One region of the Mesorhizobium sp. M0119 genome, then DNA from elsewhere that is predicted to be linked to it. Evidence: predicted binding sites of a transcription regulator. Region 1 holds the regulator's gene; the other holds the start of a gene.

The links. The regulator LexA, encoded in region 1, represses DNA repair genes until DNA is damaged. The targets are predictions, from matches to a motif close to TGTTCNNNNTGTGTTCNG.
Region 2: the regulator LexA is predicted to act here: its motif matches at 2,845-2,862, upstream of NKJ40_RS14060 (ImuA family protein).

What each region holds. Positions count from the first base shown of each region.
Region 1 covers NZ_JAMYTU010000009.1:156,326-160,750, reverse strand. The annotation lists gene NKJ40_RS11935 (ComEC/Rec2 family competence protein) at 1-2,204, shown strand, start outside; gene lexA (transcriptional repressor LexA) at 2,198-2,932, opposite strand; gene kynU (kynureninase) at 3,381-4,425, shown strand, end outside.
Region 2 covers NZ_JAMYTU010000012.1:49,026-53,450, reverse strand. The annotation lists gene NKJ40_RS14070 (error-prone DNA polymerase) at 1-331, opposite strand, end outside; gene NKJ40_RS14065 (DUF6504 family protein) at 328-1,806, opposite strand; gene NKJ40_RS14060 (ImuA family protein) at 1,748-2,821, opposite strand; gene NKJ40_RS14055 (metallopeptidase family protein) at 3,005-3,427, shown strand; gene NKJ40_RS14050 (DUF1737 domain-containing protein) at 3,678-3,884, opposite strand; gene NKJ40_RS14045 (HpcH/HpaI aldolase/citrate lyase family protein) at 3,912-4,425, opposite strand, start outside.

The sequences.
Region 1 (4,425 bases):
TGGAACTCGACCGCGGCGTCGCCTTCCTGCTGGTGCCGGTGTTCCTCGCATGCGGGGTGGTCGTGTATTTCGCGATGGCGGCCGAGCTGGCCTTCCCACAGCCGATCGCTATCGTCGCCTTGGCAGCCCTTTGTGCCGTCGTCTCGCGGTCATGGCCCAGGACGCGCCTGTGCTTCATGGTGGCGTTGCTCTGCGCGCTTGGCGTGCTTGCCGCCAAGTTCGAGACCTGGCGTGTCGGGACGCATATGCTCGGTTCCGAAATCTCGACGCGGCTGACGGGTCGCGTCGTATCGTACGAGCCCATGGCGAGCGGCCGCATCAGGCTGACGATCGATGTGATCTCAACCGCCAGGCCGACACTGCGCTACATGCCGGAACGGGTCCGCGTTTCGGCGATGAAAATACCGGCTGAGCTGACCGCCGGTTCCGAGATCTCCGGCTATGTGCGGCTGCTGCCGCCGACCGGGCCGGTGCGGCCCGACAGCTATGATTTCTCCTTCGACAGCTATTTCGCCGGTATCGGCGGCAGCGGCTTTTTTCTCGGCAATCCGAAAGTCGTGTCGTCGGGCAGCATCCCGCTTGCCGCGCGGCTTTCTTCGGCGATCGAAGACGCGCGCGAATCCATCGCCGACCATATCCGCAGCCGCATTGGCGGCGCCGAGGGCGAGATTGCTGCTGCGCTGATCGTCGGCGTGCGCGCCGGCATTCCCGAGGAGATCAACGAAGCGATGCGGCGTACAGGCATCTACCACATCATCTCCATCTCGGGGCTGCATATGGCGTTGGTCGCCGGCACCATCATGGCGCTGCTACGCGGCGCCTTTGCGCTGTTTCCCGATTTCTCATCGCGACGGCCGGTCAAGAAATATGCCGCGGCCGCCGCGCTTTTTTCGATTGCGGCCTACCTCGTCTTTTCCGGCATTGTGGTAGCGGCCGAACGCAGCTTCATCATGCTGGCGGTGATGCTTATCGCCGTGCTGTTCGACCGGGCCGCGCTCACCATGCGCAACCTGGCGATCTCGGCCATCGCGGTCATTCTGGTGTCGCCGCACGAGGTGGTCGGTCCGAGCTTCCAGATGTCCTTCGCCGCGACGGCGGCCCTTGTCGGCGCCTATGCAGGCTGGTCCGATTACCTCGCCGGCAGGGCCACCACCCCGCCGCCCCGGCGGTCGCCGCTACGCTTTGCCACTCGAAAGGTCCTGCTGGGCATGGGCGGCCTGGCGATGACCTCGATCATTGCAGGGAGCGCCACGGCGCTTTTCGCCATATGGCATTTCCAGCGCGTGGCGCCGCTCAGCCTGTTCGCCAATCTGGCCATCATGCCCATCGTCTCACTGGTCGTCATGCCCTTCGCCGTCCTCAGTGCGCTGGCGATGCCGTTCGGCGCGGATGGGCCTTTCCTCTACGTGATGGGCAAGGGGCTGACGGCGATGATCGCCCTGTCCGGGTGGATCTCCGAGCGCTCGCCGATCGATGCGGTCGGGCTGATTTCGCTGAGATCCGTCCTTCTGGTGACGATCGCCCTCGTCATTGCCAGCATGGCGACGACCTGGTTGCGGCTCGCGGCACTTCCTTTTGCGCTCGCCGGCTTGCTAACGACAACGCAGACGCGTGTACCCGACGTATTGATCTCGGAGGACGCACGGCTGGTCGCGCTGCCGATCGGCAGCGGTGAACTTGCGGTCAACCGGGCACGCCCGAATGAGTTCACCATCGACAACTGGAAACGCGCGCTCACATCAGAGGCTATCGTCGCGCCGGAAACACCTGGAAAGAACGATCCGCAATTCGACATTGCCGATCCGGCCGACCTACCGCCGGGCATGCCGTTCATTTGCACGGACGGCCTCTGCCTTGCCAGGCATCCATCCGGCGCGATCATCGCGCAAGCCAAGGACCGCGATACTGCACGGCCAGCCTGCGCCTTTGCCAGCTTGATCGTCATCGACGACGCCACCGCCCATAATCCCTGCTACTATGACCGGCTGGTCCTCGTCGTCACCAAACGGCAACTAGCGCGCGCGGGAAGTGCGGCCGTCTATTTCGATCCACAAGCGGCAACACGCGCCGAAATCCGTTTCGCCGTCGAAAAATCATACCGGCCCTGGCACATGCAGCGGAGATTTTCACGCGCGGCGCGGGGCCTGCCGCCATACCGCAGGACCGACAAGCCAAAAGCCGGCGCCAAGGGCGGAGCTCAGTAGCGGCGGATCAGTCCGACGAGCTTGCCTTGCACCTTGACCCTGTCTGGTCCGAAGATGCGCGTCTCGTAGGCCGGATTGGCGGCTTCCAGGGCGATCGAAGCGCCCTTGCGGCGGAACCGCTTCAGCGTCGCTTCTTCCTCGTCGACCAGTGCCACCACGATCTCACCGGGGCTCGCCGTATCGGCATTGCGGATGATCACCGTGTCGCCGTCGAAAATGCCCGCCTCGATCATCGAATCGCCTTTGACCTCGAGCGCATAATGCTCGCCGCCCATGATCATATCCGGCGGCACCGAAATCGAATGCGTCTGGTGCTGGATGGCGTCGATCGGCACACCAGCGGCGATGCGGCCCATCACCGGAATCGAAACGGCGGCGACGACATCGTCGTCATTGCCGGCTGCAGGGACGCGCGATGATGTCGGCTTGCCCTGCCGAGGGGCGCCTTGCCCAAGACTGCCCTGGATGACACTCGGCGAGAACTTGCGTGCCGCATTGAGGCCGGGGGCGATCGAGTCAGGCAGGCGCAGCACCTCCAGCGCACGGGCCCGGTTGGGCAAACGGCGAATGAAGCCGCGCTCCTCCAGCGCTGTAATCAGCCGGTGGATTCCGGATTTGGAAGCCAGGTCGAGCGCTTCCTTCATCTCGTCGAAGGAAGGCGGGATACCGCTTTCCTTCAACCTTTCGTGGATGAACATAAGCAGTTCGTGTTGTTTGCGTGTCAGCATAGCGACCCCCAACAGAATCAGAAAAACAAACCCAGAACAAACACTATCTGTTCCAGTTGTGTTCCGCAACTGTTTAAAGTTTAATGAATGCGTTAAGGCTCGGGAAACAAACCACGCCCTTACCGGAATGCCGCATTTTCACCCGCCGCGAGCCTCATCGCCTTGATTCTGCTGTCGTTTGCGCCCTTCTGGCTTCCTAGAATGCGCCACTGGCATCCGCCGTCGGTCGGCAAAGGGCACGGAAGTGAACCCGTATCGACTGTGTGGTTTGGTCAAAGCACCGTGAACGAAACGAACTCAAAACGCCAACCTCGGGTTAACTCCTGGTTTCCACCGCCTGGTCAGGCTGCCTCTCGCTGGTGGAGCCTTGCTGCGCGCTATCCGGTAATGGAAGAACAGTCGATGCGTGTCCGGCGTTGCGTCGAATCTTTGGGGAAGCAGGCAAATCATGACAGGAATTCCCGATCTCGCGGCCATAAAGGCGATGGATGCCGCAGATCCGCTGCGCGCGATGCGTGACCGCTTTGTGTTGCCGCAAGGAGTGATCTATCTCGACGGCAATTCGCTAGGGGCTCCTTCGCGTGCCGCTTTCGATGAATTGCGCAAGGCCGCGACCGAAGAATGGTCGCATGATCTCATCCGCGCATGGAACACGGCCGGCTGGTTCAACATGCCGCTTGAACTTGGCGACCAGCTCGGGCGCCTGATCGGTGCCGCGACCGGCCAGACGGTGGTCTGCGACACGACGTCGGTCAACATCTACAAGCTGCTGCACGCCGCCATGGCCATGCGGCCGCAGCGGCGGGTCATCGTCGCCGAGGGCGATAGTTTTCCGGCAGACCTTTACATGGCTGAAGGTGTGGTTTCGACGCGAAAAGATACGCTGCTGCGCCTCTCGGGGGTCGACGCGCCGACCATCGAAGAGCTGATCGACGAACGCACTGCCGTGGTGCTGGTGAACCACGTCAACTACAAGTCGGGCGAACTGCGCGACATGCCGGGGCTGACGCGCAGGGCCCAGGAGGCCGGGGCGATGATCGTCTGGGATCTCTGCCACACCGCCGGTGCGATGCCAGTCGAGCTCGACAAGGCAAACGCCGATTTTGCCGTTGGCTGCACCTACAAATATCTGAATGGCGGACCGGGTGCACCTGCCTTCATCTATGCGGCTGAGCGGCATCTTGCCGACATCCAGCAGCCGCTCACCGGCTGGTGGGGCCATGCACGGCCCTTCGCCTTCGAGCCAGGCTATGCGGCCGGCACCGGCATCCGCCGGTTTCTGTGTGGCACCCAGCCGATCCTGTCGATGCGGACGCTGAAAGGCGCGCTCGACATCTGGAACGATGTCGACATGACGGCGGTGCGCAAGAAGAGCATCGCGCTGGCCGATCTGTTCATCGAGCTTGTTGATGCAAGGTGCGGCGCTTACGGGCTCACGCTCGAAAGCACGCGCGACGGGGAAAAACGCGGCAGCCAGATTTCATTCATGCACG
Region 2 (4,425 bases), on a different contig from region 1:
CTTTTTCGTTTTCGTCACGCAAATTGGCCTGTGTCAGCATGCGGCAGAGATGCCCCCAGCCCTTGCGGGCCTGCGGGTAGGCGAGGATGTCCGGCGTGCCGTCGCAAAAAACCAGGCGGCAGCCGGGATGATAGGAAACACCCTCCACTTTGGCCTGCTGCCAGGCGCGCACCACGCCCGCCACCGTGTTGCGGTCGGCGAGCCCGATCGCCGAAAACCCTAGGAATTTTGCCGCGACCACCAGCTCCTCCGGTTTCGAGGCACCGCGCAGGAACGAGAAGTTCGACTGGATGCCGAATTCGGCATAGGGGATGGCCGTCAGCGCATTCATGCGAAGACCCCATGCATGAACCAGCGCGGCGAAGGCTGCGAGGCGCCGTAAAGGCCCTGGCGATAGAGCCAGTAACGGCGGCCGTCGGCATCCTCGATGCGGAAATAATCCCGGGTCGGGGCATCTTCTCGTCCCGCCGCCTCTCGCCACCATTCCGGCGCGATGCGCTCCGGCCCTTCGGCGCGCGCGACCCGGTAGAGCGCGCGCCGCCAGCGGAAGTTCAAAGGCGGGCCTTCCGGCATTTCGGTGGCCGGCACCTCGATCGGCTCGGGCGAACGGAAAAGCCGGATCGGCCGTTCCGGCTGGAAGACGGTCGTGGGAGCGTCCTTCGCCTTGTCGGGCTGCTTCGGCGGCGAGCTTCTCTGCGGCGCCTCCGTGAAGGGAAGGGTGGCGACGGCGCGCTCCGGCAAATGGCTCTCGACGGCGACCGGCTTCAAGACCGCGCCTTCGCCGAGCCGGGCGCGAATGCGGTCGGCAAAAAGCGCGATATCAGCACCGTCGTCGCTCGTCTCGCCGGCAAGGTCTGCCTGCTGCATGTCGAAGGCGGCGGCGGTCAGCACCGAAAGGCGCACGAGATCGAAGCCATAGCCGGCGTCGATATCCTGTTCGAGCGCGGCAAGCCTTTCGTGGAACAATTTCTGGATCAGCCGCGGCTCGCGCAGAGGCCGCGAGGTGCCGACGGCGATGCGGCTGACGCCGCCATCGACGCGGAAAAGCAGCAGCGCCAGCCGCCTTGCGCCCTCGCCGCGACGCTCGAGGTCGCTCTTCAAGGTGGTCGCCAGCATGCCTGTCAGCCGCTCGATGTCCTCGGTCAGCATGATCGGTTCGGCAAGGTGACGCTCGACCGAAAGCGGTGCCACCGGCAGGCGCGGCGACACGGCCTCCTCGAGGCGGCCAAGCGCCTGGTCGAGGCGCAAGAGCAGCGATGCGCCGAAGCGGCGGGCCAGCGGCGCGCGCGGTGCCGCCATGACGGCGCCCGCCGTGCGCAGGCCGACGCTTTCGAGGCTGGCGCGGACCTCCGGGCCGATGCGCAGCGCCGCAAGCGGCAAGGGTGCGAGAAGCGCTTCCTCCTCGCCATCGGGCACGATGCGGTCGCCGGCAAACCGCGCCGCCGCCCAGGCAGCACCAGGCGTGGCGGCAAGCCCGGCGCGGACATCGAAGCCCTGATGGAAAAAACGCGACAGGATATCGTCCAGCATCGAGCGTTCGCCGCCGAAAAGATGGGTGCAGCCGGTGACGTCGAGATAGAGGCCGTCGGTCCCGTCGAGCGCCACCAGCGGGGTATAGCGGTCGCACCAGTCGGCGAGGCCTTCGAGAAGGCGCCGGTCGGCCTCCGGATCGGCCTCCACGATGTCGATCGAGGGATGCATGGCGCGCGCATCGGCTATGCCCATACCGCGCTTCAGATTAAGTGCCTCAGCCCGTTCGTCGAGGGCGGCGATGCGCTGGGTGTTCCCTTGGCGATGGCTGATCACCAGCGGCAGGTGATCCGACGGCCGGGAACGCCAGGACCGCCCCAGACGCTGCCGCAGGGTCCTCTCGGCGGCGAGATGCGGAAACCACAGGGACAGGATTCTTTGGCCGTTCTGGGGCCCATTCCTGAGACCTTCCTTGCTCGCCCCGTCTTTCTTCGAATATGCGTTCATCGGGGTTCCACTCCAGTGTGAATTTTCCGGGCAAGGCCGTGCGGCTCTTGCCGATGGTGACGGTGAAGGCGGGCCAGCCGATCGAGCCGGCGAGCGGCCCGGCAAGTGTCTTACGTGTTGCCGCCGGTGCCGCCGACAGGATGAGGCGGACGGGCGCTGCCGTCGGCTCGGGCTCGCCGGCCTGGCGCAGCAGGAACAGCGGCCGGCCGGCACTCTGTGCCCGGGCGTGCAGCCGCCGCGTCGCGGTGCGGTCCCGCCGCTGCGGGCTGCCACGAATTTCGAGGATGACGGCGGCCAGCGCCGTCATCCTGGCAGCCTCCTCGGCGACCCACAGCGCATCGAGCAGCCTTGGTGCCTCGGAAAACAGCAATTGCTCCGGCTCGATGCCGAAAAAGGCGTGAAGCCCCCTGGCATAGGGAAAGCCGGCCTCGCGGAAAACCTCGGATGTGCCGATCCACAGCACCGGCAGTCGCGGCCCCTGGCTGAGGATCAGGCTGACGAGCGACAAGGCAAAACCGGCGACGGCCCCGGCATCGCGGGTCGCGGCGCCATGAAACTCGCTCAGCGCCGCCTTCGGCAGGCCGCCGCTCAGCGCAGCATCGAGGCGCTCGGCGCCGGTGCGCAAAAACGCATCGGGCGGCGCCACGGCAAGACCGCGCCGGACAATCGTCAGATTCCGAGCGGGTGTCGGATGCCGAGAGGGTGTCAGACTCTGACGAGGGACATCCGCGTCAAACGACGAACCGGCCGGCGCCTCCAGGCGCTCGGGCAAGGTCCCTTCGATCTTCGCGATCTGGCGGCGCAGGGCAAAAACAGTCTCCCGCGCCACGGCGCTTGTCGCCATGACGGTCAGCTTCCACTCACAATTGTTCCTGTTATGTTCCCTATAGATTCCAGAGGCCGCCCGAAGAGTCAAGCGGAGTCACGGGGAATTTATTCCTGTAGTGGGGCATGGCACGGGCGCTCCAGCCCGGCTATTTGCCGAGTCCGGCCTGAAAGCCTATATGCCGGGATCAAAGGATAAAGCATGGCTCGCATCTACCAAACACGCATCTGGCACGACCAGCTTTCGCCAACGATGGAGGAAATCGAGCTCCTGGCGCTGGAGGCCTATGCCCATCTGCCGGAGGAGTTTCGCAAGCTGACCGGCGAGATCGTCATTCAGATCGCCGAATTCCCGACCGACGAGATCATGGACGACCTTTCGCTGGAAACGCCCTTCGACCTGCTCGGCCTGTTCGAGGGGCGCGGCATCGCCGAGCGCTGGAATCCGCAGACCGGCGAAGGCCCGAACCGCATCACGCTCTACCGCCGCGCCATCCTCGACTATTGGGCCGAGAACGAGGAAACGCTGGGCGACATCGTCACCCACGTGCTCATCCACGAGATCGGCCACCATTTCGGCCTGTCGGACGACGATATGGAGAAGATCGAAGAGGCAGCGGAGTGACGTCGTTTGACTGGAGACCGCAGCGTTCCTTCGCGCTCCCCTCTGTCCTGCCGGACATCTCCCCCACGAGGGGGGAGATTGGCAGCTTTAACGCTTCGTTCGGTCCTGCAACCTTGGAGATTGGCGAAAGCCTGGGATGACGGCCGATCTCCCCCCGTGTGGGGAGATGTCCGGCAGGACAGAGGGGGGCGCTGTCCCGCCAGCGTCCAGAAGTGTCCCGCATTCGCGGGCACCCAAAGCGATGTCAGCGCTACCAGTCGCTGAGTTTGGTGTCGGGGCCGTATTCCTGGCCCTCGACGTCCTTCACCACCGCCTGGCCGCAGCGCATGGTCTTGGCTTTCTTGTCATAGGCATAGATCGGCGAGCCGAACAGATGCCAGCCCTTGTTGAGCGCCGCCGTCACCTTGTGGCAGAAGCTGGCGTCGTCCGGGCCGGACAAAAAGCGGTAGAGTTTCATTTTCAATCCTGTCGTCAGTTACGATAATCATGCGCGAACAGCGGCGGCCTTCGCCAGCAGTTTTTCGGCCTGTGCCAGATGCAGCCGCTCGACCATCTTGCCGTTCAGCGCGATCACCGCCTTGCCGGCATTTTCGGCGAGCGCGAAGGCTTCCTTGACGGCGCGCGCCTCGGCTATTGCTTCGGGCGACGGCTCAAAGGCGCGGTTCGCGGCCTCGATCTGGGCTGGATGGATCAGCGACTTGCCGTCAAAACCCATGGCGGCCGCTTCCGTGCACTCGCGCGCAAAGCCGTCCATATGGCGAAAATCATTGAAGACGCCGTCGAGCAGGTCGAGGCTGCCGGCACGCGCCGCGAGCACCATCTGCATCAGCCACGGCACGAGATAGCGCCGATCGGGCGTGGCGAGAATGCCCGTTTCCTTGACCAGGTCGTTCGTTCCGGCAACGAAACAAACCAGTCGAGAGGCCGGGTCGCGGGCGAGCTCGGCGATCGGCCCGATGTTGAGCAGCGCCTTGGGCGTCTCGAGCATCGCCCACAGC